DNA from 3 places in the Streptomyces sp. NPDC002306 genome. Region 1 is predicted to be linked to each of the others. Evidence: riboswitches for the same ligand, from Rfam matches in the RefSeq annotation. Region 1 holds a riboswitch; each other region holds the start of a gene.

Region 1 (10,082 bases):
ACCAAGTGGTCGTGCAGCAGGTTCACCTCGTCGACGTAGAGGATCCCGCGGTGGGCGTCGGCGAGCAGTCCCGGCTCGAAGGCCTTCACGCCCTCGGCGAGCGCACGCTCGATGTCGAGGGCCCCGACCAGCCGGTCCTCGGACGCGCCGACCGGCAGTTCGACCATGCGGGCCGGGCGGCGCGCGCCCGTCCCCGCCTCGTGCGGGCCGTCCGGGCACGCCGGGTCGGGCGCGCCCGGGTCGCACGCGAAACGGCAGCCGGGGACCACGGCGACCTCGGGCAGCAGCGCGGAGAGCGCCCGGACGGCCGTCGACTTGGCGGTGCCCTTCTCGCCGCGCACCAGCACACCGCCCACCGCGGGCGACACGGCGTTCAGCAGCAGCGCGAGCCGCAGATCGTCCTGACCGACGACGGCCGTGAACGGAAAGGGGGTACTCACTGGTCGTCGCCCTCCAAGTCGCCTTCGAGCTCCAGATAGGTGGCCCGCAGCCGTTCCAGCGTGTCCGCGTCCGGCTCGGCCCACAGGCCGCGGTCGGCCGCTTCGAGCAGCCGCTCGGTGATGCCGCGCAGCGCCCACGGATTGGACTTCTTCATGAAGTCCCGGTTCTCGGCGTCGAAGACGTACTCGGCGCTGAGCTTCTCGTACATCCAGTCGTCCACGACCCCGGCCGTCGCGTCGTAGCCGAAGAGGTAGTCGACGGTCGCCGCCATCTCGAAGGCGCCCTTGTAGCCGTGCCGGCGCATCGCCGCCATCCAGCGCGGGTTGACGACCCGGGCGCGGAACACCCGGTGCGTCTCCTCGCCCAGGGTCCTGGTGCGCACCTGGTCCGGCGTCGCCGAATCACCCACGTACGCCTCCGGCGAGGTGCCCGTCAGGTGCCGCACCATGGCGACCATGCCGCCGTGGTACTGGAAGTAGTCGTCGGCGTCGACCAGGTCGTGCTCACGGGTGTCCACGTTCTTCGCGGCCACCGCGATCCGCCGGAACGCCGTCTCCATGTCCCCGCGCGCCGCCCGGCCTTCGAGCCCACGCCCGTAGGCGTAGCCGCCCCACACCGCGTACACCTCGGCGAGGTCGGCGTCCGAGCGCCAGTTGCGGGCGTCGATCAGCGGCAGCAGGCCCGCCCCGTACGCGCCCGGCTTGGAGCCGAAGACCCGGGCCGTCGCGCGCCGCCGGTCGCCGTGCTGCGCCGCGTCCTGCTCCACGTGCGCCCGGACGTAGTTGGACTCGTCCGGTTCGTCGAGCTCCGCCACCGCCCGCACCGCGTCGTCGATGAGCCCGACGACGTGCGGGAAAGCGTCCCGGAAGAAGCCGGAGATACGGACGGTGACGTCGATGCGCGGCCGGCCGAGTTCGGCCGGCGGCACGATCTCGAAGCCGGTGACGCGGCGCGAGGCGTCGTCCCAGACCGGGCGGCAGCCCAGCAGCGCCAGGATCTCGGCGATGTCGTCGCCCTGGGTGCGCATGGCCGAGGTGCCCCAGACCGTCAGACCGACGGACCGCGGGTAGGCGCCGGTGTCCTGGAGGTAGCGCTGCACGAGGGAGTCGGCGAGCGACTGCCCGACCTCCCAACTCAGCCGGGAGGGGATCGCCTTGGGGTCGACCGAGTAGAAGTTGCGGCCGGTCGGCAGGACGTTGACGAGTCCACGGGTCGGGGACCCCGACGGGCCGGCCGGGACGTAACCGCCGTCGAGCGCCTTGAGGATGTGGTCGATCTCGTCGGTCGTACGGGCCAGCCGGGGCACGACCTCGCGACACGCGAACTCCAGCACCGCGGCGGCGTCGGGAAGTTCGGTGCCGAGCACGTCACGCAGCAGCGCGGGTACGGCCGTCGCCGTCCAGCCGCTCGCCTCCATGCCCTCCGCGAGCCGCCGGCACAGCTGTTCCAGCAGATCGATCGCGTCGGCGGCACTGCGCGCGGGCCCCTCGACCAGGTCCGTCAGCTCGACCGGCACCTTCACCGGCGCGCCCGGCTCGGCGAGCAGTTCCTTCTCCACCAGCCCGAAGTGCCCGGCCAGCGAGGCCCGCAGCCCCGGCAGCGCGTTCGCCTGCCCGCCCCACACCTGCGAGGCGCGCAGCACGGCCAGCACCAGGTTCACCCGCGGCTCGCCGACCGGCCCGCCGCCGAGGATGTGCAGGCCGTCCCTGATCTGCACGTCCTTGATCTCGCACAGATAGCCGTCGATGTGCATGACGAACTCGTCGAAGGCACCGTCGTCCGGCTGTTCGTCGACATGCAGGTCGTGGTGCAGCTCGGCCGCCTTGACCAGCGTCCAGATCTGGGCACGGACGGCCGGGGCCTTGGCCGGGTCCAGGTCGGAGACGAGCGCGTACTCGTCGAGGAGCTGCTCCAGCTTGGCCAGGTCGCCGTAGGTGTCGGCGCGGGCCATCGGCGGCACCAGATGGTCGACGACCGTGGCGTGGCCGCGCCGCTTGGCCTGGGTGCCCTCGCCGGGGTCGTTGACGATGAAGGGGTAGATCAGGGGCAGTTCACCGAGGACGGCGTCCGGCGCGCAGCCGCCGCTGAGGCCCAGGCCCTTGCCCGGCAGCCACTCCATCGTGCCGTGCTTGCCCATGTGGACGACCGCGTCGGCCCCGAAGCTGTTCTCCAGCCACCGGTAGGCCGCCAGGTAGTGGTGCGACGGCGGCATGTCGGGGTCGTGGTAGATCGCGATCGGGTTCTCGCCGAAGCCGCGCGGCGGCTGGATCATGACGACGACGTTCCCGAACCGCAGGGACGCCAGGACGATGTCGTCCCCGTCGACGTACAGGTTGCCCGGCGGTTCGCCCCACGCCTCCCGCATCCCGTCGCGCAGCCGGGGATCGAGCCGCTCGAACCACTCCCGGTAGTCGGCCAGGGGCACGCGGGCGGGCGCGGCGGCGAGCTGTTCCTCGGTGAGCCACTCGACGTCGTGGCCGCCGGCCGCGATCAGCCGGTGGATCAGCTCGTCGCCGTCGTCGGGGTGCCCGTCGACCCCGTACCCGGCGTCCCGCAGGGCGTCGAGGACCCGTACCGCGGAGGCGGGTGTGTCGAGTCCGACCGCGTTGCCGACCCGGGAGTGCTTGGTGGGGTACGCGGTGAAGACCAGCGCGAGCTTCTTCTCGGCGTTGGGCCGGTGCCTCAACCGGGCGTGCCGTACGGCGATTCCGGCGACCCGCGCGGCCCGCTCGGGGTCGGCGACGTACACCGGCACGTCGTCCGGGCCCTGTTCCTTGAAGGAGAACGGCACGGTGATGAGGCGTCCGTCGAACTCCGGGATGGCGACCTGCATCGCCGCGTCCATGGGGGAGAGCGCGGCGTCCGACGCCTCCCAGGCGCTCTTCGACGAGGTCAGGCAGAGCCCTTGCAGCACGGGGATGTCGAGGTCGGCGAGGGCGCCGATGTCCCAGGCCTCCTCGTCGCCGCCCGCGGAGGCCCGCGAGGCGTGGGTGCCGCCCGCGGCGAGCACGGTGGCGACCAGCGTGTCGGCCGACGCGAGGATCTCGTACAGCCCGGCATCGGCGCCGCGCAGTGAACCGCAGTACACGGGAAGGGCGTTGACGCCCCGCGCCTCGATGGCGTCGCACAGTGTGTCCACGAAGCCGGTGTTGCCGCTCAGCTGGTGGGCGCGGTAGAAGAGCACGCCGACGGTCGGCCGGCCCGCTTCACGCGGACGCGACCCGTGGACCCCGTACTCCGGCATCTTCAGCGGTTCGACGAAGCCCTCGCCGGTCAGCAGCACGGTGTCGGACAGGAACCGGGCCAGCTCGACGAGGTTGGCGGGGCCGCCCTCGACGAGATAGCGCAGCGCCTCCGCGACGACGCCGGCCGGCACCGAGGACTCCGCCATCAGCTCGGCGTCGGGAACGGTCTCCCCGCCGAGCAGCACGGTCGGCACGCCGGACGCCTTCAGCACGGCCAGCCCGTCCTCCCAGGCCCGCTTGCCGCCGAGCAGCCGTACGACGGCGAGGTCGGCGCCCCGGATCAGCTCCGGGAGCTCCTCGGCGACGTCGACCCGGGTCGGGTTGCCGATCCGGTACGGGGCGCCGGAGGCCCGGGCCGCCAGCAGATCGGTGTCGGCGGTCGACAACAACAACACTGTGCTCATGCGGGCGCTCCCGGTGGGATGAAGGGCAGTCCTTGCGGCGCGCCGGACTCGATGAGCCGCCACAGCGCGTCCGTGTCCGCGTGCTGTTCGATCAGGTCGCCGAGCCGGTCGAGCTGTTCCTCGCGCAGCGCGGCGAACGACGTGTCGGGGGCCGGTACGAAGCGGCGGCCCGCGGCGGCCGCCACCTCGCGCAGGAAGGCCCGCCGGAAACCGTCCGACTCCAGTGAGCCGTGCCAGTGGGTGCCCCAGACGGCGCCGACCCGGCAGCCGTCCAGGAAGGGCTCCCCGCCGGTGATCCGGGCGACCCCGTGGTGGATCTCGTACCCCTCGACCTGTTCGCCGAGGGCCTCGCCGACCGGTCGGGCGAGGGTCTTCTCGGGCCTGAACCGCACCCGTACGGGCAGCATCCCGAGCCCGTCGACCGCCCCGCGCCGGCTCTCCACCTCGTCCTCGATGTGCTCGCCGAGGATCTGGAAGCCGCCGCAGACGCCGAGCACCGGCCGTCCCTCGGCGGCCCTGCGCAGCAGCGCGTCCGCGAGACCGCGCCGCCGCAGCCATTCCAGGGCGGCGACCGTCCCCCGGGTTCCCGGCACCACGACGAGATCGGCGTCGGCGAGTTCCTCGGCCCGGTCCACGAACCGCACCACGACGCCCGGTTCGGCGGCCAGCGCGTCCACGTCCGTGAAGTTGGACATCAGCGGGATCGCGCAGACCGCGACCCGCAGGACGTCCTCGCCGACCGGGGCGGACACCGCCGACTCGCGGACGGCCCCCCGCAGGGAGACCCGCAGTCCGTCCTCCTCGTCGATGCCGAGGCCGTGCCGGAACGGCAGGACGCCGTACGTGCGGCGGCCGGTGAGTCCGTGCAGCATGTCCAGCCCGGGTTCCAGCAGCGACACGTCGCCGCGGAACTTGTTGACGAGGAAGCCCGCGACGAACTCCTGGTCCTCGGGGGACAGCAGCGCGACCGTGCCGAAGAAGGAGGCGAACACGCCCCCGCGGTCGATGTCGCCGACCACGAGCACGGGCAGCCGGGCGTTGCGGGCGATCCCCATGTTCACGATGTCGGTCCGGCGCAGGTTGATCTCGGCCGGACTGCCGGCCCCTTCACAGATCACCGCGTCATAGGTGCCCCGCAACTCGGCGAGGCAGTCGAGGACGGTCCCGAGGAGCGCCTGCTGCCGCCCCCCGTGATAGCCGCGCGCGGTCATCTCGCCCACGGCCCTGCCCATGAGGACGACCTGGCTGCTGCGGTCGCTCCCGGGCTTGAGCAGCACGGGGTTCATCAGCGCGGTCGGCTCGACGCGCGCGGCCTGTGCCTGCATCGCCTGGGCACGCCCGATCTCGGCGCCCTCGCGGGTGACGAACGAGTTCAGGGACATGTTCTGCGCCTTGAACGGCGCCACTTTGACGCCCTGTCGCACCAGCCAGCGGCAGATCCCCGCGGTGACGACGCTCTTGCCGGCGTCGGAGGTGGTGCCGGCGACCAGGAGACCACCGTTCATGACGTGCGTCCCTTCACGAGGATTCGGGCCGCGGCGCTGACGCCGAGCGCGAGCCAGCCGACGCGACGGGAGAGCCGTACGGCCCGGTCGATGTCCGTGACCCGGACGGGCCGTCCGCCGGCGCCGTTGAGGACGGGCCGGTGCTCGACCCGCCCGGCGTAGGAGAGGGTGCCGCCGAGCCGCACGCCGAGGGCTCCCGCGAACGAGGCTTCCACCGGACCGGCGTTGGGACTGGGATGCCGGGCCGCGTCGGCCCTCCAGGCCCGTACGGCCCCCCGCGGATCGTCTCCGGCGAGGGCCGCGAGTACGGCGGTGAGGCGGGCGCCCGGCCAGCCCGCGAGGTCGTCGAGGCGGGCGGAGGCCCACCCGTAGCGCAGATAGCGCGGCGAGCGGTGGCCGACCATGGCGTCGAGGGTGTTGACGGCCCGGAAGCCGAGCAGGGCCGGCACCCCGCCGACGGCTCCCCACACCAGCGCGCCGACGACGGCGTCGGAGGTGTTCTCGGCGACCGACTCGACGACCGCCCGGGCGATCCCGTCGGCGTCCAGGGCCTGCGGGTCGCGCCCGCACAGATGGGGCAGCCGGGCGCGGGCACCGTCGATGTCCCCGGCGCGCAGCGCGCGTGCGACGGCCCCGGCCTCCCGGGCGAGTGAAGTGCCCCCGACGACGGCCCAGGTGGCGGTGGCGGTCAGGGCCACGGAGGCGGCGGTGGAGGAACGCGCGGCGCGGGTGGCCGCGGCCCCGAGGGCCACGGCGCCGCCGACGCACACGACGGTGTGCAGCGCGCCCCGGCCCCGGTGGTCCCGCCACAGCATGCGTTCGACGGCCCCGGCCGCCCGCCCGAACGCCGCGACCGGGTGCCCCCGGCGGGGATCGCCGAGGAGCAGGTCGCCCAGGAGGCCGGCGGTGGCGCCGTACGCGAAGACGCGGTCGGCACGCATCGGTTCAGCCGATCGTGGTGGTACCGGGCGACGACGGGGCGCTGAGACTCGATCGGCAGCCGAGCATGGCGATATGTCCTCACTCAGGGTGTCCACGCCCTGGTTCGACGAGACCGGCGGCGAGAGTTCCTGGCTCCCGGGGGCTTACTACCCCGGTGACAGTGGCGGGACCGCGCCGGATTCACACCGGCTTCCTCTTCTGCCTCCGTACATGGCTCCGGCAGTCCACCACGGGCCCGGAAGGGCCGTCAACTTGCTGTTGACCTGCAACGGAGGAGTGTGTGCAGCCCCACACGGGCGACGGGTGCCGCCCCGTGTGAAGGCGGTGGAACGTGGGGAGGGGCGGCAGGAACCGGTGGGTTCCTGCCGCCCCTTGGGCGACGGCGCGCGTGTGAGCGCGGGTCAGGCGACGATCAGATAGATCCCGTAGGCCACCGCGGCGGTGCAGGCCGCGAAGCAGGCGTAGGCGCCGGTCACGGCCAGCGCGGCGGAACCGCCCCGCGCGGACGCCCGTTCCTGGCGCGAGAGGCCCATGACGCCGAGGGTGAACAGGGCCACGAGGACCACGGTGACCACGAGGCTGACGCCGAACACGGAACCCAGGCTCGCCCAGTCGATGTTCATGGTGATGCTTCCTTCTTAACCGGGTGCGCGGGGAGTTCAGACGGTGGCGGCCGGCGGGGTCGCCGGGTCGGCGACGGACGCGGCGGTGGCCTGGGCGGGGAGGGACGCGGCGGGGGCGGGGATCGTGGCCGTGAGGTCCGTGCTCACCGTGCCCGCGGGAGGCGGGGTCACCGCGGCGATGGCGGTGGTCACGACACCGGCGGGCCGCTCCGGGGCGTTGACGTTGCTGTGGTCGACGACCTCGCGCCGGGAGAGCTTCCAGATCGCGGCGCTGGAGGCGATCAGGAAGACGGCGACGACGGCCGTGCCCCAGCCGCCGAGGTCCGTCACGGACTCGGCGAGGGCACCGACCAGCGCGGCGGCCGGCAGGGTCAGGGCCCAGGCGACGAACATGCGGGTCGCGGTGGACCAGCGCACGACGCCGCCCTTGCGGCCGAGGCCCGCGCCCATCACCGAACCGGAGACCGAGTGGGTGGTGGAGAGGGAGAAGCCGAGGTGGGAGGAGGCCAGGATGACCGTCGCGGCGCTGGTCTGGGCGGCGAAGCCCTGCTGCGGCTGAAGGTCGGTCAGGCCCTTGCCCATGGTGCGGATGATGCGCCAGCCGCCGAGGTAGGTGCCGAGCGCGATGGCGAGACCGGCGGAGAGGATGACCCAGACGGGCGGGTCCGAGTCGGGCGCGACGGCGCCGCCGGCGACCAGGGCGAGGGTGATGATGCCCATCGTCTTCTGCGCGTCGTTGGTGCCGTGGGCCAGCGAGACCAGGCCGGCCGAGGCGATCTGGCCCGCGCGGTAGCCCTTCGCGGCGGCCTTGCCGTCGGCCTTCCTGCCCAGCGTGTACGACAGGCGGGTGGCGAGCAGCGCGGCCGCGCCGGCGACGATCGGGGCCGCGACGGCCGGGATCAGGACCTTGGTGACGAGCGCGTCGCCGTGGACGGCCCCGGTGCCCGCGGAGGCGATGGTGGCACCGATCAGACCGCCCATCAGGGCGTGCGAGGAACTGGAGGGCAGGCCCACCAGCCAGGTCAGCAGGTTCCAGAGGATCGCGCCGACCAGGGCCGCGAAGATGACCTCGGGACGGATGCCGGTCTCGTCGACGAGACCCTTGGAGATCGTGTTGGCGACCTCCACGGAGAGGAACGCGCCCACGAGGTTGAGCGTGGCGGACATGGCCACCGCGATCTTGGGCTTGAGCGCACCGGTCGAGATGGTCGTGGCCATCGCGTTGGCGGTGTCATGAAAACCGTTCGTGAAATCAAACGCGAGTGCGGTTACCACCACAATCGCGAGGATCAGCGAGAAGTTTTCCATTTACCCAGGCAATCTTTCGAAGTCATTGGCTGGACGAACGTAGGTAACCTGGATGAACGGAAGATGAACTAGGGCGGGCGTCAAGGTGTCGCGGGCGGAGGGTTGTCGCCCCTTTCGGGAGTGACGGCCCGGACCTGGCAGGGCTAGCGGCCCCGGGCGAACGCCTTCAGGCGGCCCGGCGAGCCGTTGAAGAGATTCTGGTCACCCGGCAGGCTGCCGCCGTTGTCGTACTGCCAGAAGGTCCACGACGACCATCCGGCGGGCAGCGCGCCGGCGTCCGCCGAGCCGTGCCGGGCGATCCACAGCGCGTGGTCGGCGGCGAAGGCGCGGCTGCCGCCCGTGCAGGTGTTCCACCAGCGGGTGGTCGTGTAGATCACCGGACGGCGGCCGGTGAGGCGCTTCACCTCGTCGCTGAACGACCGGATCCAGTCGACCATGCCCGCCCTGCTCAGGCCGTAGCACCGGTGCTCGCCGTCGTACGGGTTGTACTCGATGTCGAGCGCGGGCGGCAGCGTCCCGCCGTCCGGGGTCCAGCCGCCGCCGTTGCGCACGAAGTACGCGGCCTGCGCCGTGCCCGACGACTGGTCCGGCAGCGCGAAGTGGTACGCCCCGCGGAGCAGTCCCGCGCCGCGCGCCCCCCGGTACTGCCGGTCGAAGTAGGGGTTGCGGTAACCGGTGGACTCGGTCGCCTTGACGTAGACGAACGCCGCGCCCTTGGCCCGCGCGTCCCGCCAGTCGACGTCCCTCTGGTGCGACGAGACGTCGTGCCCCTTGGGCCGGGCCGCCGCCGAGGCCGGCGCCCCGGCGAGCGCGCTCCCGAAGGTGAGAGCCGCCACCGACGCCGCGATCACGCGGGCGCGGCGGCGGGACGGTGTGCGATCACGGGCCATGCTTCCCCCCGGAATGGCGACGCGTACGGCAAATCCCCCAGAGGCTACTCGAAGATCCACGCATGCTCGTCGATCCCCGGCCAAGGTGCTGGAGAAGGTGATGTATACGGATATGCGGCCTTACGGAGTCTCAACTACCGCTCTACGGTGCCCCGGGCCGGACAGCGTGCCGCACCGCTGCCTGGCAGGATCGCGGCATGGCTGAGCGACGGCACGACGAACGGGACGAACGGGATGAACGGGGCGCCCGGGAGGGTGCGCAGGGTGTGCGCGAGGGCGTGGGAGGCGTGGCGGAGGCGCGGGGGAGCGGGGTGTCCGAGGAGGAGGCGCGCGCGTGGGCCGCGCTCGTCGCGACCGCCCGCCGGACCGTGTCCGACGGACTGGTGGTCGGCACCTCCGGCAATGTCTCGACGCGTGTCGGGGACACCGTGCTGGTCACGCCGTCGGGTGTGCCGTACGACCGGCTGACGCCGGACGACATCACCGGAGTCACCCTCGACGGCCGGCAGGTGCTCGGCACCCTCGTCCCGACCAGCGAGCTGCCCATGCACCTCGCCGTCCACCGCACCACCGACGCCCGCGCCGTCGTGCACACCCACGCCGTGCACGCCACGGCCGTCTCCACGCTCGTCCCCGAGCTCCCGGCGATCCACTACATGACCGGCGCCCTCGGCGGCCCCGTCCGGGTCGCCCCTTACGCGCCGTACGGCTCCGAGCAGTTGGC
Region 2 (10,082 bases), on a different contig from region 1:
ACCAGGAGGAACCCTGCGCGTGGTACGGCGTGCCCGTACCGGCGTCGACCGGGGCGACCAGGGAGTGGCCGGTGGTGGTCGACCCGGTGTCGCTCGAGACGGCCTTCCGCGCGGGGTGCGCGGGGGTCGTGTGGCTCGGGGTGGTGTGACTCGGGGTGGCGTGGCTGGGGGCGGTGTGGGTCGGGGTCGTCGTGCCGGCGGCCTTGGCGCGCAGGTTCAGCCGCTGGCCCGGCAGGATCAGGTCGGGATCCGCGCCGACGGTTCTCCGGTTGGCGTCGTAGAGCCCCCGCCAACCGCCTCGGACCCGCTGCTCGTCGGCGATCCCGGAGAGCGTGTCCCCGCGTACCACCGTGTACATCTCGGCTGTGCCGGCCCGGGACTGGGGCGTGGTCTGCGGCTGCACATCCGGTGCCGAGGCCCGCGTGGAGGTCGGCGCGGAACCCTTGGCGGTCCGGGTCGACGTAGTGCCGGCCGGGTGAATGTCGGGCGTGTCGCCGCCGCGGGTCAGTCCGGCCCGTCCCGAGCACACCGGCCAGGCACCGGGCCCCTGTCCCTTCAGCACCTTCTCCGCGACGGCGATCTGCTGGTCCCGGGTGGCCAGATCCGCCCGTCGCGCGTACGCGGTGCCGCCGTACGCCTCCCAGGTGGACTGGCTGAACTGCAGTCCGCCGTAGTAGCCGTTGCCGGTGTTGATGCTCCAGTCGCCGCTGGACTCGCAGGCGGCGACCTTGCTCCAGGTGTCCACGTCGGCCGCCTGAGCGGCACCCGCGCCGATCAGCGGGATCGCGATCCCGGCGCTGCCCGCCGTGACGGTGAGTGAGGCGCGGTTGATCCTGTTCGGCTGATACCGGCGGTGCCGGCCGCGTACGGCCATGGGGAGCCCCCTCGACATGCGTCAGGAGGGCCAAAAGTAAGCGCCGCGAACAGGCCAGGACAAGACAGCAATCAGCCGCCCTGTCACACAAGTGACGAGTAATCCATCCGAGTTGCGAAACGGCTGAGGCAGGTGGGGGTTCCCGCGCGTATCTGCGTAGGCAACATGGAACAGCCCGGACGTGCGGTCGGCGTACCGGAACGTCAGGATGGTCGATGCGGCAATACTGGCGGACACGACCGGCACGACCGAGATCAGGATCCTTAGGAGCCAACCGTATGAGCACTACAGCCCAGATCGGCGTCACGGGTCTCGCGGTCATGGGCCGCAACCTCGCCCGCAACTTCGCGCGCAACGGTTACGCGGTCGCGCTGCACAACCGGACGGCGGCGCGTACGCACGCCCTGGTGGAGGAGTTCGGGCACGAGGGGGACTTCGTCGCGGCCGAGACCGCCAAGGACTTCGTGGCGGCACTGGAGCGGCCGCGTCGTCTGGTCATCATGGTGAAGGCCGGCGAGCCGACGGACGCGGTGATCCAGGAGTTCGCCCCGCTCCTGGAGCCCGGCGACATGATCATCGACGGCGGCAACGCGCACTTCGCCGACACCCGGCGCCGCGAGCGGGCCCTGCGCGAGCAGGGCATCCACTTCGTCGGCATGGGCGTCTCCGGCGGCGAGGAGGGCGCGCTGAACGGACCGAGCATCATGCCGGGCGGCCCGAAGGAGTCGTACGACTCCCTCGGCCCCATGCTGGAGAAGATCTCGGCGAAGGCCGAGGACGGCGCCCCCTGCGTGACGCACGTGGGCCCCGACGGCGCCGGGCACTTCGTGAAGATGGTCCACAACGGCATCGAGTACGCCGACATGCAGCTCATCGCCGAGGCGTACCAGCTGCTGCGTGACGTCGCCGGGTACTCCCCCGCGCAGATCGCGGAGATCTTCCGCACCTGGAACACCGGCCGGCTCGACTCGTACCTGATCGAGATCACGGCGGAGGTCCTGTCGCACGTGGACGCGGCGACGGGCAGGCCCTTCGTGGACGTCGTCGAGGACCAGGCCGAGCAGAAGGGCACGGGCCGCTGGACGGTCCAGATCGCCCTGGACCTGGGCGTCCCGGTGTCCGGTATCGCGGAGGCGGTCTTCGCCCGCTCCCTGTCCGGCCACAGCGCGCTGCGCGAGGCCTCGCGGGGCCTGGCCGGCCCGACGGCCTCGGCGCTGTCGGACTCCGAGGCGGCCTCGTTCGCGGACCGCGTGGAGCAGGCGCTGTACGCGTCGAAGATCGTGTCGTACACGCAGGGCTTCCACGAGATCGCGGCGGGCAGCGACGAGTACGACTGGGACATCGACCTCGGTGCCGTGTCCTCGATCTGGCGCGGCGGCTGCATCATCCGCGCGGCCTTCCTGGACCGCATCCGGGCCGCCTACGACGCCCGGCCCGACCTGCCGAGCCTGCTGTCCGACAAGACGTTCGCGCAGGAGATCGCCGGCGCGCAGGACGACTGGCGCGAGGTCCTGATCGCGGCGACCCGCGAGGGCGTCCCGACCCCCGGCTTCGCCGCGGCGCTCGCGTACTACGACGCGCTGCGCGCCGAGCGGCTGCCGGCCGCGCTCACCCAGGGCCAGCGGGACTTCTTCGGTGCGCACACCTACCGGCGGACGGACCGCGAGGGCTCGTTCCACACGCTGTGGGGCGGGGACCGGTCGGAGGTCGAGGCGTAACAGCGGCGCTGTCGGCGCTGGACACCGGACGGCGGGCGACCTTCGAGGCCGCCCGCCGTCGGCATGCCGTCCGTCGTGTCAGGTGAGCGGCGGCCCCGGCTCGGGGGCCGGCACCGGTTCCGGGCCCGGCGGGACCGGCGACGGGGCGGGGCCCGGGGGCGGGCCCGGACGCGGGGGTACCGGCGGTCCGGGCGCCGGGGGCGGCGTCGGCTTCGGAGGCCGCGCGGGATCCGGGACAGGGGCCGGGGGCTGTACGGGGTCCGGAGGCGGCGTCGGGGTCGGCGGCTGTGCGGGATCCGGGTAGGGCTCCGGGGGCCGCGGGTCGGGGCCCGGCGGTGTCGGTCCGGGTGGGGCGGGGTCGGGATAGGGGTTCGTCATGGCGTCCCTCCGGCCGATCGATGATCCTTCGCACAGGACTACTCCCCCGCGTACCCGGGGTCCGCGCCACCACTCACCTGCGGGCGCGGCCGACCGGGGGACGGTCGACTGACTCGCGGGCGTCGACGACGGGGGCGGTCGGCTCGCTCACGGGCGTCGGCGACAGGGAGCGGGCTGCCCACTCGCGGGCGACGACGACGGGGGACGGTCGACCCACTCGCGGGCGTAGACGACAGGGGACGGTCAGTCCACTCGCCGGCGCCGACGACAGGGACCGGGCGGCCCGCTCTCGGGCGACGACGACGGGGGACGGTCGACCCACTCGCGGGCGTCGACGGCAGAGGACGGTCGACCCACTCGCGAACGTCGACGCCAGGGCCGGTCCACCTCGTCCGGGGCTCCACCGCCCCGCCTCGCCCCGCCCCGCCTCGCGCCCCAACCCGCCCCACCCCGCGCGGGGGACGGCGGGGATCTCGCCCGTCCCGCCCGCCGCGCGGCAGGCGTGTCCACCGCCCGGTCCGGCGCGCGACGGATGCCCCACCGTTTCCGCGCTCGCGCCGGTCTCAGGCGCGCCGGGTGGCCTCGGCGGCGGCCGTCAGGCCTGGGCGGGGGCTGGAGAGCAGCGGGATCGGGGTGGTGGCGAGGTACTGGGCCGGGGCCATGGAGGCCTGGGCCAGGACGATCACGTCGGCGGCGGTGACCTCGTCGGCGACGGCGGCCACCCGGCGGACGTACGCCGCGCCGTCGCCCGCCTCGAAGCGGGCCCAGGCGCCGTCGACCAGCACGGTGCGGACCGTGACCGGGCGGCCGGCCCGGCGGGCCTCTTCCTCGATCAGCGCCGCCGTCGGCGCGAGGGTGCTCTCCAGCGCGGCGAGGACGACGACGCGCGCGCCCCGCGCCACCGCGGCCGCCGCCATCGGGCGGTCGACGCGCAGGACCGGGACCCCGGCCTCGGCGGCGTACGCCTCCGCGACGCCGCCGAGGGTGGAACAGGTGCACAGCACCGCCCGCGCGCCGTCGGCCACGGCACGGTCGACGACGACGCGTACGTCCGCGGCCACGGCGTCCGGGCCCGCCGCGCGCGCCCGCTCCAGCAGCCCTTCGTCGACGAAGTGCCGTAGTTCCAGGCCTGGATGGGCCTCGTCGCGCAGGGCGTCGAAGACCGGCACATGGACGGGCGACGTGTGCAGGAGGGCGAGCACGGGAGGGGTCAGAACCTTCCGGGGTGCGCGATCAGCCAGTCCTTGGCCGCCCGCAGCAGCTCGGGGGCGACCGCCGGTGCCTCGTCCGGGTGCCGTTCGGCCCACTTGACGACGTACGGGCACAGCGGTGCCACGGGCACGCCCTCACGCCCGGAGATGGCGTAGAGCTCGCGCGCCAGCGAACCCGCGATGCCCTTCCCCTCGTGGGCGGGTTCGACGACGGTGTGCACGGGGACCAGCGCCCGCTCAGGGGCTTCCAGCACGAAGTACTCGATGTGGCCGACCACTTCGCCGTCGGCGCCCAGCGCCTCCAGGCGACCGGCCGGACGGTCGTCACGGATCTCGATGTCGCTCACACGCACTCCTCGAAGGACGGAAGAACAGTCGAACGGTCCCGACGGTCAGGCACCGGCCGCCTGCGGACTGCGCTCCTGGTCCGAGCCCGGTACCGGCTCCGACGGGTCCGCGCCCAGGGCGACGATCCGGTTGCCGGCGTCCACGTGCACGACCCGGGGGCGCAGGGTACGGGCCTCGGTGTCGGTTACCTGAGCGTAGCTGATGATGATCACAAGATCGCCGGGGTGGACCAGATGGGCGGCGGCGCCGTTGATCCCGATCACCCCGGAGCCGCGCTCCCCCTCGATGACGTACGTCTCGAGCCGGGCGCCGTTGGTGACGTCGACGATGTGGACCAGCTCACCGGGCAGCAGGTCGGCGGCGTCCAGCAGCTCGGCGTCGATGGTCACCGATCCCACGTAGTGCAGGTCGGCCTGGGTGACGGTGGCCCGGTGGATCTTGGACTTGAACATGGTGCGCAGCATGGAGGTACTCCCGAAGCTAGGCTCCCTGCCTGCTTTCTTGCAGGTCAAGGGCTGTCTACGCACCATACAACCGGTCGCCTCCCCGGTGCACGGGCCGGTGTCCCGGTCGCGCGGGGCCCGGCCCGGCGGTGTTCCGTGAGGTCGCCGGGACGGGAGTCCGCGGTGCTGTCCGGCGCCGTCGCCTCGACGGCCAGGTGTCGGGGCGACGGCGGCGGGGCGGGTCGGTCGGCTCAGCCGACGTTGGCGCAGGTGTTGCCGAAGGCCGGGTTCAGCAGGCCGATGACGTTCACCGAGTTGCCGCAGACGTTGATCGGGATGTTCACCGGGATCTGGATCACGTTGCCCGACAGCACGCCCGGGGAACCGGCCGCGACACCCTGGGCGTCGCCGTCCGCCGACGCGACGGCGGCGCCGCCCAGCACCACGGCGCCCGCCGCGACCAGCAGACCGGCACCGCGCATCACACGAGACCTCATACAGCTCTCCTTCACTGAGTGACCATCGGCGGAAGAGACCGCCGTCCGTCGCTCCATCGCGGCGGACACGGGGAATCCGCGCCCGCGGCGGCCGGGGATGGGTGCGGTCCGTCGTATCCACCCGGACGGAGTACATGCGTCACGCTGTCCGGTCAGGGCGTCGGATCGGTGACGGGGTACGGCACGAAGGTGCTGGTGTTCTGGTCGATCCGCAGGGGGTGACCCAGGGGCGGCGCGGCGCGCTGGGGGCAGTCGAGGCGTTCGCAGACGCGGCAGCCCATGCCGATGGGGGTGGCGGCGGAGGCGTTCGCGAGGTCGAGGCCGTCGGAGTGGACGAGCCGGCGGGCGTGGCGGAGTTCGCAGCCGAGTCCGATGGCGAAGGTCTTGCCGGGTTCGCCCCAGCCGCCGCGGTGCCGGGTGAGGGCGCGGGCCGTCCACAAGTAGCGTTGACCGTCGGGCATTTCGGCGATCTGGACGTGGATGCGGCCGGGGGCGGCGAACGCCTCGTAGACGTTCCACAGGGGGCAGGTGCCGCCGGCGCGGGAGAAGTGGAAGCCCCGCGCCGGCCGCGCGGCCATGGAGGCGCGGGGTGCGCTTGCCGCCCCGGTCCGTGCCACGCCGGTCCGCCACGTGGCCCACCTCACCATCCGAATGACGGACGTGACACGGCACGCGTGCCGCCGTCCCCTAGGGTGGCGGGTGCAGCTGGTTCGCCCCGTCCGCCAGGCGGGATGCGTCGCAAGAGGGAACCCGGTGGAAATCCGGGACTGCCCCGCAGCGGTGAGCGGGAACGACCGCCGTCATACGCACTGGGTCCACAGAACAGGGCCTGGGAAGCGACGGCCAGTAGGTGTCCTCGTACGAGTACGACGTACGACTTCGCGCGGCTTGATCCGAAGCCGCACGGAACTCGCACGACGAGGACGTGCCCGCGAGTCCGAAGACCTGCCAACTGCCCGCGCGCGGACGACTCGTGCGCGGACATCCCGGTGACCGCGAGGGCGGGTCGGCGACCATACCAGGCGGAGTCGCCCGCGCCCTGTCGCGCGAGGTCGCACCCGTCCGGTCGTCACCCTTCGCGCTCTCGTCCCGTCTCCGGGATCTCAGGGATTCATCTCGCGAAGGAGATCTCCGTGACCAGCAAGCCACCGGCCGCGTCAGCACGGGCCACCGTGTACGGCTACCCCCGCCAGGGACAGAACCGCGAACTGAAGAAGGCGATCGAGGGCTACTGGAAGGGCCGCATCAGCGCCGACGCCCTCCGTGCCACCGCCGCCGAACTGCGCCGCGCGAACTGGCGGCGACTGACCGCGGCCGGCATCGACGAGGTGCCCACCGGCGACTTCTCGTACTACGACCACGTGCTGGACACCAGCGTCATGGTCGGCGCCGTCCCCGCACGCCACCGGGCCGCCGTCGAGGCGGACGCCCTGGACGGCTACTTCGCCATGGCGCGCGGCACCCAGGACGTGGCGCCGCTGGAGATGACGAAGTGGTTCGACACGAACTACCACTACCTGGTGCCGGAGCTGGGCCCGGACACCGTGTTCACGGCCGACTCGGCCCAGCAGGTCGGTGACCTGACACAGGCGCTCTCCCTGGGCCTGGCCGCCCGGCCCGTCCTCGTCGGTCCCGTCACCTACCTCCTGCTCGCCAAGCCCGCCCCGGGCGTCGCCGCCGACTTCGACCCGCTCACCCTGCTCGACCGTCTGCTCCCGGTGTACGCGGAGGTCCTCGCCGACCTGCGCGCGGCCGGCGCGCAATGGGCACAGCTGGACGAGCCCGCCCTCGTCCAGGACCGCACCCCGGCCGAACTGAACGCCGCCGCTCGCGCCTACCGTGAGCTCGGCGGTCTCGCCGACCGGCCGAAGCTGCTGGTCGCCTCCTACTTCGACCGGCTCGGCGACGCCCTGCCGGTGCTGGCCAAGGCGCCGGTGGACGGGCTCGCGCTCGACTTCACCGAGGCCGCGGCGGCCAACCTGGACGCGCTGGCCGCCGTGGGCGGACTGCCCGGCAAGCACCTGGTCGCCGGAGTCGTGGACGGCCGCAACATCTGGGTCAACGACCTGGAGAAGTCCCTCGCCACCCTGGGCACCCTGCTGGGGCTGGCCGACCACGTCGACGTCTCGGCCTCCTGCTCACTGCTCCACGTCCCGCTCGACGCCTGCGTCGAACACGACATCGAGCCGCAGATCCTGCGCTGGCTCGCCTTCGCCCGGCAGAAGACCACCGAGATCGTGACCCTCGCCAAGGGACTCGCCCAGGGCACCGGCACGATCACCGCGGAACTCAGCGCCAACCGCGCCGACCTCGCCTCCCGCGCCGGTTCACCGATCACCCACGACCCCGCCGTACGGGCGCGCAGCGGCGCGGTCACGGACGCCGACGGACGCCGGTCCCAGCCGTACGGCGAGCGGGCCGCGGCCCAGCGCGCCCACCTCGGCCTGCCCCTGCTGCCGACGACCACCATCGGCTCGTTCCCACAGACCGGTGAACTGCGCACCGCGCGGGCCGATCTGCGCGCCGGCCGCATCGACACGGTCGGCTACGAGGAGCGCATCAGGGCCGAGATCCGGGAGGTGATCTCCTTCCAGGAGAAGACCGGCCTGGACGTCCTGGTGCACGGCGAGCCCGAACGCAACGACATGGTGCAGTACTTCGCCGAGCGGCTCACCGGCTACCTCGCCACCCAGCACGGCTGGGTGCAGTCGTACGGCACGCGTTACGTCCGGCCGCCGATCCTGGCCGGTGACATCTCCCGTCCCGAGCCGATGACCGTACGCTGGACGGCGTACGCCCAGTCGCTCACCGGCCGTCCGGTCAAGGGCATGCTCACCGGGCCGGTCACCATGCTGGCGTGGTCCTTCGTCCGCGACGACCAGCCGCTCGGCGAGACCGCGCGGCAGGTGGCCCTCGCCCTGCGTGACGAGGTCGGCGATCTGGAGGCGGCGGGCACCTCGGTCATCCAGGTCGACGAGCCCGCCCTGCGGGAGACGCTGCCCCTGCGGGCCGCCGACCACGCCGCCTACCTGGCCTGGGCGACGGAGGCGTTCCGTCTCACCACCGGCGGGGTACGTCCGGACACGCAGATCCACACCCACATGTGCTACGCCGAGTTCGGTGACATCGTCCAGGCCATCGACGACCTCGACGCGGACGTCATCAGCCTGGAGGCCGCCCGCTCCCACATGCAGGTCGCCCGTGAACTCGCCGCCCACGGCTACCCGCGCGAGGCGGGACCCGGTGTGTACGACATCCACTCCCCGCGCGTCCCGGAGGCCGAGGAAGCGGCCGCGCTGCTGCGCACCGGCCTCAAGGCCATCCCCGCCGAGCGGCTGTGGGTCAACCCGGACTGCGGTCTGAAGACCCGCGGCTGGCCCGAGACCCGCGACTCCCTGGAGAACCTGGTCGCCGCGGCCCGCACGGTCCGCGGGGAACTGCCGCCCGCCTGACCCGGACACCGCTTCGGGCCGGGGTGCCGCGCGCGGCCCGGCCCGTCGCATGTCCCGTGCGTGGTAGTCGAGTTGCCCGGTGACGGTGATCCCGTCGAGTGAACGGGCCGTGTGGTTCGAGCGGTTCAGGAGGTCAGGCCGCGGTGGCCGCGCAGCAGGTCCGCGACGGCGCAGCGCAGGCAGTCGGTGACCGTGCCGGGCTGCGCCGGCGTGGCGGTGGGGCAGGGGCCCGGGTGGTCCGGCCCGGCCGCTCGCCGCGCCGGTGGCACGCCTGCGGCGGCGCGGAGACCAGGTCCTCCAGTGCCCGCAGCAGTCGCTCGGTCCGCTTGGCCTGATGGGCGAGGACCCGCACGCGGGCGCTCTGTCCGCCGATCTACCGTCGGCCGGCCATGAGTTGGTCGTACTCCGCCGGGGTCAGGGCGACCACCTCGTGGCCGCCGAGTGTGATGCGGCGCGGCTGCGGCTGTCTGCTCACTCGGGTCCTCCGCTTCTCGCCCGCGTGGTCAGCGGGTGATCGGCCGGGTCGATGCGTGCTGTCCGTGGTCCGGGTCGCCGGTGTCCGGAGAACGCGAGAGGGCCCCCGGACGGTTCCGCGGGCCCTCTCGTGTCTCGGCTCGTTCAGTTGGAGGCGGCGACTGCCCGCCCTGGTGCGACGGTCTCCGGCTCGGGGTGCAGCAGCCGTTCGGCCAACTCCCCGAACACGAGGCCGAATCCGGCCCACAGGGTGACCTGCATGGCGAGAGCCGATACGCGGAAGCGCCACAGCAGCGCGGCCGGGAAGTCGCCCGGTACCTCGTTGATGACGGGCAGGAACGCGTAGGCCAGTCCGATCACCACGGCGAAGGCGAGCACGGCGACGACCGTGGCGTACCAGGTGCCCAGGGCCGGCGCGAGGCGCTTGCCGAGGATCGTGGCGCCGACGGCCAGCAGCACGCTGAGGACCATCATCAGGAAGTACAGCGTGGTCCGCTTGCCGATGGTGTCGGGGTCGCCGACGGACGGCGGGTTGGCCGGGTACTTCAGGAACGGCACGACGTACACCGCGAGCAGTGCCACGCCGGACAGCAGCAGGGCCGTGGCCCGCGCGGAGAAACGGCCGACCCGGCCGAGCGCGAAGCAGTAGGCGAGCGCGGCGATACCGCCGAACGCGATCCCGTAGAC
Region 3 (10,082 bases), on a different contig from region 1:
ACTGGTCCGGCGAAGAGCCGTCCATGACCCACACGGTGAGCGTCTGGCCCTTGTAGCCGTCCGCCCCGGCCTTGCTCTCGCCGCCGTCGTCGCCGCTGCCCCCGCACGCCGCGATGGAGACCATCATTCCCGCGATACCGATCGCGACTGTCAGCTTGCGCTTCACGCCACCCTCCTCAGGGATGCCCACAAACCCCCCTGCTCCCCGCGGTGACCGTCAACGCGCCGTACCGCCCGTGGGGCCGGGACTGGACCAATGGTGTAGACCAGTAGGGGGGAGCTTGGCCCAGACCAATAGGGCTGTCAAGGGTGTTCGAAGGGGGTCGAGTCGTCCGTTACGGGACCGCGATATGCAGGGACTTTTCATTTCCAAGCGACCAGAACGGACGGGCCAGTTCACGCGTACCGCACTCACTCGCCCGGCCCTCTGGACTAGACCAAAGCGAGGGCCAACGGTATACAGAGGGGATCACGGAGCGTGCGTGGTCACCGCGGGGGACACCCCGTACACGAAGCCGTGCCACGATGTGAGCCGCGGCCGACGGTACGTCGGTCGCTTCGGCACCCGGAGCCGGGAAGGCAGAGCATGAGCACCGACGTCAGCAGTGCGGAGAACGAGGGTGGGGCGACCGTCCGTACCGCGCGCGTGCCCAAGTACTACCGCCTGAAGAAGCACCTGTTGGAGATGACGGAGACGCAGGCGCCCGGCACCCCGGTCCCGCCCGAGCGGACGCTGGCCGCCGAGTTCGACACCTCGCGCACCACGGTCCGTCAGGCGCTCCAGGAACTCGTCGTCGAGGGCCGCCTCGAACGCATCCAGGGCAAGGGCACGTTCGTCGCCAAGCCAAAGGTCTCCCAGGCGCTGCAACTCACCTCGTACACCGAGGACATGCGCGCCCAGGGCCTCGAACCCACCTCGCAGCTCCTGGACATCGGCTACATCACCGCCGACGACACCCTCGCCGGCCTGCTCCACATCACCGCCGGCGGGCGCGTACTGCGCATCGAGCGGCTGCGCATGGCCAACGCCGAGCCGATGGCCATCGAGACCACCCACCTGTCGGCGAAGCGCTTCCCCGCGCTGCGCAGGTCGCTGGTGAAGTACACGTCCCTCTACACCGCCCTGGCCGAGGTCTACGACGTCCACCTCGCCGAGGCCGAGGAGACCATCGAGACCTCGCTGGCCACCCCGCGCGAGGCGGGCCTGCTCGGCACCGACGTCGGCCTGCCCATGCTGATGCTGTCCCGGCACTCGCTGGACAAGGACGGCCAGCCGGTGGAGTGGGTGCGGTCGGTGTACCGGGGCGACCGGTACAAGTTCGTGGCCAGGCTCAAGCGCCCTCAGGACTGAGCCGGCTTTCTTCACACGCTCTGCACCCGTCATACGGACGAGGGGTTCCGTTCACGCAACACCGTGACCTAGATTGCCTGCGCGTCAGCGGTGATCAGCGAGGGGACGGAGTCGCCAGATGTCAATTGCCCCAGAAGCGAACAGAGGGCCGGTGGTGACGCCGGTGCGCGTCGTCATCGGCCTCTGTCTCGTCACGCCCTTCGTGGCGATGCTGTGGGTCGGGTCGTACGCGAAGACGGATCCGACTTTCATCGGCATCCCGTTCTTCTACTGGTACCAGATGCTGTGGGTGCTCGTCTCGACCGCGCTCACCGTGATCGCCCACCAGCTGTGGCGGCGTGACCAGCGCGCCCGCACCACCGCGAAGGGCGGTGTCGACGCGTGAACGACGGCGTGAACGGCGTGGCACTCGCCGTCTTCATCTTCTTCTTCGTGGCCGTCACGGTCATGGGCTTCCTCGCCGCACGCTGGCGCAGGCCGGACAACGAGCACAGCCTGGACGAATGGGGCCTGGGCGGGCGCTCGTTCGGCACCTGGGTCACCTGGTTCCTGCTCGGCGGCGACCTCTACACGGCGTACACCTTCGTCGCCGTACCGGCGGCGATCTACGCGGCGGGCGCGGCCGGCTTCTTCGCCGTGCCGTACACGATCCTGGTCTACCCGCTGATCTTCACGTTCCTGCCCCGCCTGTGGTCGGTCTCCCACAAGCACGGATACGTGACGACGTCGGACTTCGTGCGCGGCCGCTTCGGCTCCAAGGGCCTGTCCCTCGCCGTGGCCGTCACCGGCATCCTCGCGACCATGCCGTACATCGCGCTCCAGCTGGTCGGCATCCAGGCCGTGCTGGACGTGATGGGCGTGGGCGGCGGCGAGAACACCAACTGGTTCGTCAAGGACCTCCCGCTGCTCATCGCGTTCGGCGTGCTGGCCGCGTACACCTACTCCTCGGGGCTGCGCGCCCCCGCCCTGATCGCGTTCGTGAAGGACACGCTGATCTACCTCGTGATCGCGGTGGCCATCATCTACATCCCGATCAAGCTCGGCGGCTTCGACGAGATCTTCTCGGCGGCGAGCGACAAGTACACCGCGGCCGGCGCGGGCGGCCTCGTCCCGGCCCAGGCGGGCCAGTGGACGTACGCCACCCTGGCCCTCGGCTCGGCGCTGGCCCTGTTCATGTACCCGCACTCGATCACGGCGACGCTGTCCAGCCGCAGCCGTGAGGTGATCCGCCGCAACACCACGATCCTGCCGCTGTACTCCCTGATGCTGGGCCTGCTCGCGCTGCTCGGTTTCATGGCGATCGCGGCCGGCGTCAAGGTCACCAACGGCCAGCTGGCCATCCCGCAGCTGTTCGAGAACATGTTCCCGGACTGGTTCGCGGGGGTGGCCTTCGCGGCGATCGGCATCGGGGCGCTCGTCCCGGCCGCGATCATGTCGATCGCCGCCGCGAATCTTTTCACGCGCAACATCTACAAGGACTTCATCAAGCCCGACGCGACACCCCAGCAGGAGACGAAGGTCTCCAAGCTGGTCTCGCTGCTGGTGAAGGTGGGAGCCCTGGTCTTCGTCCTCACGATGGACAAGACGGTCGCCATCAACTTCCAGCTCCTGGGCGGGATCTGGATCCTGCAGACCTTCCCGTCCCTGGTCGGCGGCCTGTTCACGCGCTGGTTCCACCGCTGGGCGCTGCTCGCGGGCTGGGCGGTCGGCATGCTCTACGGGACGCTCGCCGCGTACGGCGTCGCCTCGCCCACGCAGAAGCACTTCGGCGGCTCGGCGAAGGAGATCCCGGGCATCGGCGAGATCGGCTACATCGGCCTCACGGCGTTCGTGCTGAACGCGGTGGTGACCGTGTTCCTCACCTTCGTGCTGCGGGCCCTGAAGGCCCCGGACGGCGTCGACGAGACCAGTCCGCAGGACTACACGGCGGACGCGGGCGATCCCGGCGTACAGGTGGAGCTGCCGCCGGCGACCGCGGGTTCGGCGCACTAGGGCGCAACACCGCCTGGGCGTCGCCCGGCGGAGGGACCGAAGGCGCCCGGGCGGAGATCCGGCTCCTTCGGTGTGGTGGAAGTGAGCCATGGGGCGGCTGGGCCGACGGGCCCGGCCGCCCTTCGCCATGCCCGCCACCGGCCCGCGAGCTGACGCTCTGACACGCTCCGAAGCCGACACGACACAACATCTGGTGGTGCCACCGCAGCCCGGCACAAGATGTATGCTCATGCTCGCTGTCGCCGCAGGGGAATCCGGTGCGAATCCGGAACTGTCCCGCAACGGTGTACTTGTGCATGTCCGTCCCAGAACGGACACGCACTCGCGTCAGTCCGAGGACCTGCCGACAGCGCGCCCGGCCGTCCGGTCCGGGTGCCCTGACGTCCGGGCCTCGTGGAATGGGCCGGTGGACGCGACGCCCCCGTGCGCTCGTGTGCTGCCCGCTGCCCTCCGCGAGGTCCCCGTGCCGAGCGAGGGAGAGCCCCCACGTGACCATCGCGCCAGCCGATCCGGCTTCAGCGACCCCGGCGAAGGAGATCGACGGTCCCGGTACCGCGCTGCTGCGGACCCTGACCGCGCTGACCGCCGACCTCCCCGACGCCGACCCCGGCCGGGTCGCCGCCGCCGCGCTGCGCGGCCGGTCCGCGCGCGCGGACGAGACGGAGTTGCGCGAGCTGGCCACGGAGGCGGCCGCGGGGCTCATCTCCGAGGACCCCGCCTACTCACGGCTCGCCGCCCGGCTGTTGACCGTCAGCATCGCCGCCGAGGCCGCCTCGCAGGGCGTGACGACGTTCACCGAGTCCGTCGCCGTCGGGCACCGCGAGGGGCTCATCGCCGACCGTACGGCGGAGTTCGCGCGCCTCCACGCGGCCCGTCTCGACGCGCTCGTCGACCCGGACGGCGACGACCGGTTCGGCTACTTCGGCCTGCGCACCCTGCACAGCCGCTATCTGCTGCGGCACCCGATCACCCGCAGCGTGATCGAGACGCCCCAGCACTTCATGCTGCGCGTGGCGTGCGGCCTGGCCGAGGACGACACCGTCCGCGCCCTGGACCAGGTGGCCTCGCTCTACCGGCTGATGAGCCGCCTCGACTACCTCCCGTCCTCGCCCACGCTCTTCAACTCCGGTACGCGCCACCCCCAGATGTCGTCCTGCTATCTCCTCGACTCGCCGCTGGACGAGCTGGACTCCATCTACGACCGCTACCACCAGGTCGCCCGGCTCTCCAAGCACGCCGGCGGCATCGGTCTGTCGTACTCCCGGATCCGCTCGCGGGGTTCCCTCATCCGCGGCACGAACGGGCACTCCAACGGCATCGTCCCGTTCCTGAAGACCCTCGACGCCTCGGTCGCCGCGGTGAACCAGGGCGGCCGGCGCAAGGGCGCGGCCGCGGTGTACCTGGAGACCTGGCACTCCGACATCGAGGAGTTCCTGGAGCTGCGCGACAACACCGGTGAGGACGCCCGTCGTACGCACAACCTCAACCTCGCGCACTGGATCCCGGACGAGTTCATGCGCCGGGTGAACGCCGACGCCCCGTGGTCCCTCTTCTCCCCCGCCGACGTGCCCGAGCTGGTCGACCTGTGGGGCGAGGAGTTCGACGCGGCCTACCACAAGGCGGAGGCGGCGGGCCTGGCGAAGAAGACGATCCCCGCCCGCGATCTGTACGGCCGGATGATGCGCACCCTCGCGCAGACCGGCAACGGCTGGATGACCTTCAAGGACGCCGCCAACCGCACCGCCAACCAGACGGCCCTGCCGGGCCACGTGGTCCACTCCTCCAACCTCTGCACCGAGATCCTGGAGGTCACGGACGACGGGGAGACGGCGGTCTGCAACCTGGGGTCGGTCAACGTGGGCGCGTTCGTCGTCGACGGTGACCTCGACTGGGAGCGGCTGGACGAGACCGTCCGCACCGCGGTCACCTTCCTCGACCGGGTGGTCGACATCAACTTCTACCCGACCGAGCAGGCGGGCCGCTCCAACGCGAAGTGGCGTCCGGTGGGCCTGGGCGCGATGGGGCTCCAGGACGTCTTCTTCAAGCTGCGGATGCCGTTCGACTCCCCGGAGGCCAAGCGGCTCTCCACCCGGATCGCCGAGCGCATCATGCTCGCCGCGTACGAGGCCTCCGCCGAACTGGCCGAGCGCAACGGCCCGCTGCCGGCCTGGGAGAAGACCCGGACCGCGCGGGGCGTGCTGCACCCCGACCACTACGACGTCGAGCTCACCTGGCCGGAGCGCTGGGCGGCCCTGCGGGAACGTATCGCCGTCACCGGGATGCGCAACTCGCTGCTGCTGGCGATCGCGCCGACCGCCACCATCGCGTCCATCGCGGGCGTGTACGAGTGCATCGAGCCGCAGGTCTCCAACCTGTTCAAGCGCGAGACCCTGTCGGGCGAGTTCCTCCAGGTCAACTCCTACCTGGTGCGGGACCTGAAGGCGCTCGGCGTGTGGGACGCCCGCACCCGTGAGGCGCTGCGCGACGCCAACGGCTCGGTGCAGGACTTCGCGTGGATCCCGGCCGACGTACGGGCGCTGTACCGCACGGCGTGGGAGATCCCGCAGCGCGGTCTGATCGACATGGCCGCGGCCCGGACGCCGTTCCTGGACCAGGCCCAGTCCCTGAACCTGTTCCTGGAGACGCCGACCATCGGCAAGCTCTCCTCGATGTACGCGTACGCCTGGAAGTCGGGCCTGAAGACGACGTACTACCTGCGCTCGCGCCCGGCGACCCGCATCGCGCGGGCGGCCCAGGCGCAGGCCACCATCCCCGTCCAGCAGGCGGCCGACCCCGACGCCGTCGCCTGCTCCCTCGAAAACCCCGAGTCCTGCGAGGCCTGCCAGTAATGAGCTCCACCCGTAACCAGAACCTCCTCGACCCGGGCTTCGAGCTGACGCTGCGCCCGATGCGCTACCCCGACTTCTACGAGCGCTACCGGGACGCGATCAAGAACACCTGGACCGTGGAGGAGGTCGACCTCCACTCCGACGTGGCCGACCTCGCGAAGATGACCCCGGCCGAACAGCATCTGATCGGCCGCCTGGTCGCGTTCTTCGCGACCGGCGACTCGATCGTGGCGAACAACCTGGTGCTCACGCTCTACAAGCACATCAACTCCCCGGAGGCGCGGCTGTACCTGTCGCGCCAGCTGTTCGAGGAGGCCGTGCACGTCCAGTTCTATCTGACGCTGCTGGACACCTACCTCCCCGACCCGGAGGACCGGACGGCCGCCTTCGACGCCGTGGAGAGCATCCCCTCCATCCGCGAGAAGGCCGAGTTCTGCTTCAGGTGGATCAACGAGGTCGAGAAGCTGGACCGTCTGGAGACCGAGGCCGACCGCCGCCGTTTCCTGCTCAACCTCATCTGCTTCGCCGCGTGCATCGAGGGCCTGTTCTTCTACGGCGCCTTCGCGTACGTCTACTGGTTCCGCAGCCGCGGCCTGCTGCACGGCCTGGCCACCGGCACCAACTGGGTGTTCCGCGACGAGACGATGCACATGAGCTTCGCGTTCGACGTGGTCGACACCGTCCGCAAGGAGGAGCCGGAGCTCTTCGACGACGCACTCCAGCAGCAGGTCACCGACATGCTCCGGGAGGCCGTCGAGGCCGAGCTCCAGTTCGCGCGCGACCTGTGCGGTGACGGCCTGCCGGGCATGAACACCGACTCGATGCGCCAGTACCTCGAGTGCGTCGCCGACCAGCGGCTGAGCCGTCTCGGCTTCGCCCCGGTCTTCGGCTCCGAGAACCCCTTCTCCTTCATGGAGCTCCAGGGGGTTCAGGAACTGACCAACTTCTTCGAGCGGCGTCCGTCGGCGTACCAGGTCGCGGTGGAGGGCACCGTCGACCTGGACGAGGACTTCTGACCCCGTCCGGTCTCCCGGAGCTCCTGGGCCTCCCTGAGCTGTCGGTCGACGCGCGCCTCGCGCACGATGCCGACCAGTGAGGGGAGGACCAGGAGAACCAGGATCCCGAGGACGGCGGCCATCGCGGTCAGGGCTTCTGTCTGCGCTGTAGTCATGACACCACTGTCACGCCGAACACTCCTTACAAACAGTGGCAGTACTGCCGTGCACCCTCGAATTGCTGCCACTTCCGAGGCACACTGGCAGCATGCTGAAGAACGTGGCGGCCGTCCTCCTCGACGGCGTGCATCCCTTCGAACTCGGCGTCGTCTGCGAAGTGTTCGGCATCGACCGCAGCGACGAGGGCCTGCCGGTGTACGACTTCGCCGTGGTCTCCGCCGAGGGCCCCCGGCTCGACACCCATGTCGGCGGGCTCAGCGTCTCGACGCCGTACGGCCTGGACCGGCTGGAGGAAGCCGATCTGATCGCCGTGCCGGCCGGCAGCGACTACGTCAACCGCGCCTATCCCCCCGAGCTGCTCGACGCCCTGGTGCGGGCCGTGGCCCGCGGGGCCCGGGTGCTGAGCGTGTGCTCGGGGGTGTTCGTGCTCGGCGCGGCCGGGCTGCTCGACGGCCGGCGGTGCAGCGTGCACTGGCGACAGGCCGAGGACCTGGCCCGGCGCAATCCACGGGCGATCATCGAGCCGGACGTGCTCTACGTCGACGAGGACCCGGTGATCACCTCCGCCGGCACCGCGGCCGGGATCGACGCCTGTCTGCACATCGTGCGCAAGGAACAGGGTCCCGAGGTCGCCAACAGGATCGCCCGCCGGATGGTGGTGCCGCCGCACCGGGACGGCGGGCAGGCGCAGTACATCGAGCGGCCGTTGCCCAGGGCCGCGTGCGACACGGTCGGCGAGGTGCTGGTGTGGATGGAGAACCACCTCGACGAGGAGGTCACCGTCGAGCAGCTCGCCGACCGCGCGCACATGTCCCCGCGCACCTTCGCCCGCCGCTTCCAGCAGGAGACGGGGACGACCCCCTACCGCTGGATCCTGCGCCAACGCGTCTTGCTGGCACAGCGGTTGCTGGAGGTGACGGACGAGACGGTGGACGCGATCGCCTGGCGTACCGGGTTCGGTACGGCGGCCGCGCTGCGCCATCAGTTCGACCGGGCGCTGGGGACCACCCCGCACGCCTACCGGCGGACGTTCAGGGGCCCGGAGGCCGCCTGAACGTCCGCGGACGTCACCTCGCCACCGGCCTCAGCAGCAGCCTGTGCGGACGCAGCGTGATGCCCACCCGGGTCGTGTCGTTCGAACCGTCCACCTGCTCGAAGCGGTACCTCGTCGCCACCGCCGCCGTGATCAGCGTCAGTTGTGCCATCGAGAAGTGGTCGCTGGGGCACTTGCGGTTGCCCACGCTGAACGGGCTCATGGCGTACTTCGGTACGTCCTTGACCCGCTCGGGCAGCCAGCGGTCGGGGTCGAACTCCAGGTTGTCCGCGTAGGAACGCGCGTCGCGCTGGATCGCGTACGGGCTGTACACGATGTCCGCACCGGCCGGAATGCGGTACCCGCCGAGTTCGGTTTCGGTCACCGCCCGCCGCGTCAATATCCATACGGCGGGGCGCAAACGCATGGCCTCGACGACGACATTGTTGGTGTGCGCGAGCTTGCGGACGTCCTCGAATCCGACGGGCCGGCCACCGGTCACGGATTCGACCTCCGCCCGCACCCTGTCGGCGTGTTCCGGGTGTTCGGCGAGGACCTGGAGCAGCCACATGATCGTGGAAGCGACGGTTTCGCTGCCGGGCGTGAGTATCGCGACGACCTGGTCGTGGATCTCCTGTTCCCCGATGGGGTCGCCATTCTCGTCCTTCGCTTCCAGCAAGGCCGTCAGCAAATCGTCCGGCTTTTGACCGGATGCCCGGCGCTCGGCCACGATCTCGTCGACCAGGAGATGCAAATCGGCCAGCGCGCGGTTGAATTCACGGTTGGCCGGGAGCGGCAGCCGGTAGAGCGGTCCGAGCGGAACCACCATCCTGCGGTACATACCGCGGAAGACGGTGGCGAGCGCGACGCACAGCCGCTCGGCCCGCTCGTCCATGAAGTCGCCGCGCAGCAGACAGCGGGCGGCGATCCGCACGGCGACCCGGAAGGACTCGGAGGTGCAGTCGACGGTGTCGCCGGGCTGCCAGCGCTCGGTCAGCGCGTGCGCCTCCTCCTCCATGATCGAGCCGTACGCGGGGATGGCGTCGAGCCGGAAGGCCGGCTGGATGGTGCGCCGCTGGCGCCGGTGCGTCGGGCCGTTCGCGGTGGCCACGCCCTCCTTGCCGAGCAGGCCTTCCAGCGACTCCCACAGCGGGCCGTCGATCTTGTAGTCGGGGCTGAGCGCCAGCGCGCCGGTGAGCGCGGGGGCGGTGACGGCGTAGACCGTCTTCGGGCCCAGTTTCAGGCGTACGACATCGCCGTGGTCGCGCAGTCGCGACATGAACGCCAGCGGGTCGCGGGCCAGCTTCCAGCCGTGGCCGAGGAGCGGGAGCCCGCCTCCGGCCAGCGGCGGCTCGGTCGGTTCCGGCACCTGGAGTCCCGCGGGTTTCACAGACTCGACGGTCATTTCTCACCTGCCGCTTCGTTGTTGACGTACGGGGGCGTGGACCGGTCGTCCCAGCTGTCGACCATGTACCGGCCGGACTCGTGGTGGAACCAGTAGACGGAGCTGAACCAGTTCCGCATGTTTCCGAGGCAGGCCCGTACGGCGGCGCCGAGTTCTTTTCCCCGCACCGTGCCGTCGTCGAGCCGGTCCGCGAAACGTAAGGCTTCCCGTTCGACGGTGAGGAATTCCGCTATGCATTCCTCGATGCGTCCGCGCAGATTCTCGACCGCCTCTTCCA

The links. Region 1 has a riboswitch for cobalamin ahead of ACWCQK_RS13705 (cobalamin biosynthesis protein). Riboswitches for the same ligand answer to the same signal wherever they lie in the genome.
Region 2: it holds a riboswitch for cobalamin, as region 1 does, so the genes downstream of both, metE (5-methyltetrahydropteroyltriglutamate--homocysteine S-methyltransferase) here and ACWCQK_RS13705 (cobalamin biosynthesis protein) in region 1, are expected to answer to the same signal.
Region 3: it holds a riboswitch for cobalamin, as region 1 does, so the genes downstream of both, ACWCQK_RS21575 (ribonucleoside-diphosphate reductase subunit alpha) here and ACWCQK_RS13705 (cobalamin biosynthesis protein) in region 1, are expected to answer to the same signal.

What each region holds. Positions count from the first base shown of each region.
Region 1 is NZ_JBSFCK010000005.1:371,825-381,906, forward strand. Features, by position in the region: gene ACWCQK_RS13690 (putative cobaltochelatase) at 1-440, opposite strand, end outside; gene cobN (cobaltochelatase subunit CobN) at 437-4,090, opposite strand; gene ACWCQK_RS13700 (cobyric acid synthase) at 4,087-5,595, opposite strand; gene ACWCQK_RS13705 (cobalamin biosynthesis protein) at 5,592-6,536, opposite strand; cobalamin riboswitch at 6,641-6,781, opposite strand; gene ACWCQK_RS13710 (hypothetical protein) at 6,939-7,160, opposite strand; gene ACWCQK_RS13715 (anion permease) at 7,197-8,468, opposite strand; gene ACWCQK_RS13720 (lysozyme) at 8,612-9,358, opposite strand; gene ACWCQK_RS13725 (class II aldolase/adducin family protein) at 9,556-10,082, shown strand, end outside.
Region 2 is NZ_JBSFCK010000001.1:165,905-175,986, forward strand. Features, by position in the region: gene ACWCQK_RS00740 (transglycosylase family protein) at 1-874, opposite strand, end outside; gene gndA (NADP-dependent phosphogluconate dehydrogenase) at 1,153-2,592, shown strand; gene ACWCQK_RS00750 (aspartate/glutamate racemase family protein) at 3,534-4,172, opposite strand; gene ACWCQK_RS00755 (GNAT family N-acetyltransferase) at 4,181-4,528, opposite strand; gene panD (aspartate 1-decarboxylase) at 4,574-4,993, opposite strand; gene ACWCQK_RS00765 (chaplin) at 5,224-5,469, opposite strand; partial or broken gene ACWCQK_RS00770 (DUF2083 domain-containing protein) at 5,622-6,032, opposite strand; cobalamin riboswitch at 6,159-6,436, shown strand; gene metE (5-methyltetrahydropteroyltriglutamate--homocysteine S-methyltransferase) at 6,603-8,921, shown strand; gene ACWCQK_RS00780 (CbtA family protein) at 9,540-10,082, opposite strand, start outside.
Region 3 is NZ_JBSFCK010000010.1:151,437-161,518, forward strand. Features, by position in the region: gene ACWCQK_RS21555 (extracellular solute-binding protein) at 1-166, opposite strand, end outside; gene ACWCQK_RS21560 (GntR family transcriptional regulator) at 587-1,351, shown strand; gene ACWCQK_RS21565 (DUF3311 domain-containing protein) at 1,470-1,736, shown strand; gene mctP (monocarboxylate uptake permease MctP) at 1,733-3,343, shown strand; cobalamin riboswitch at 3,567-3,705, shown strand; gene ACWCQK_RS21575 (ribonucleoside-diphosphate reductase subunit alpha) at 3,832-6,192, shown strand; gene ACWCQK_RS21580 (ribonucleotide-diphosphate reductase subunit beta) at 6,192-7,208, shown strand; gene ACWCQK_RS21585 (GlxA family transcriptional regulator) at 7,456-8,421, shown strand; gene ACWCQK_RS21590 (bifunctional albaflavenone monooxygenase/terpene synthase) at 8,435-9,805, opposite strand; gene cyc1 (epi-isozizaene synthase) at 9,802-10,082, opposite strand, start outside.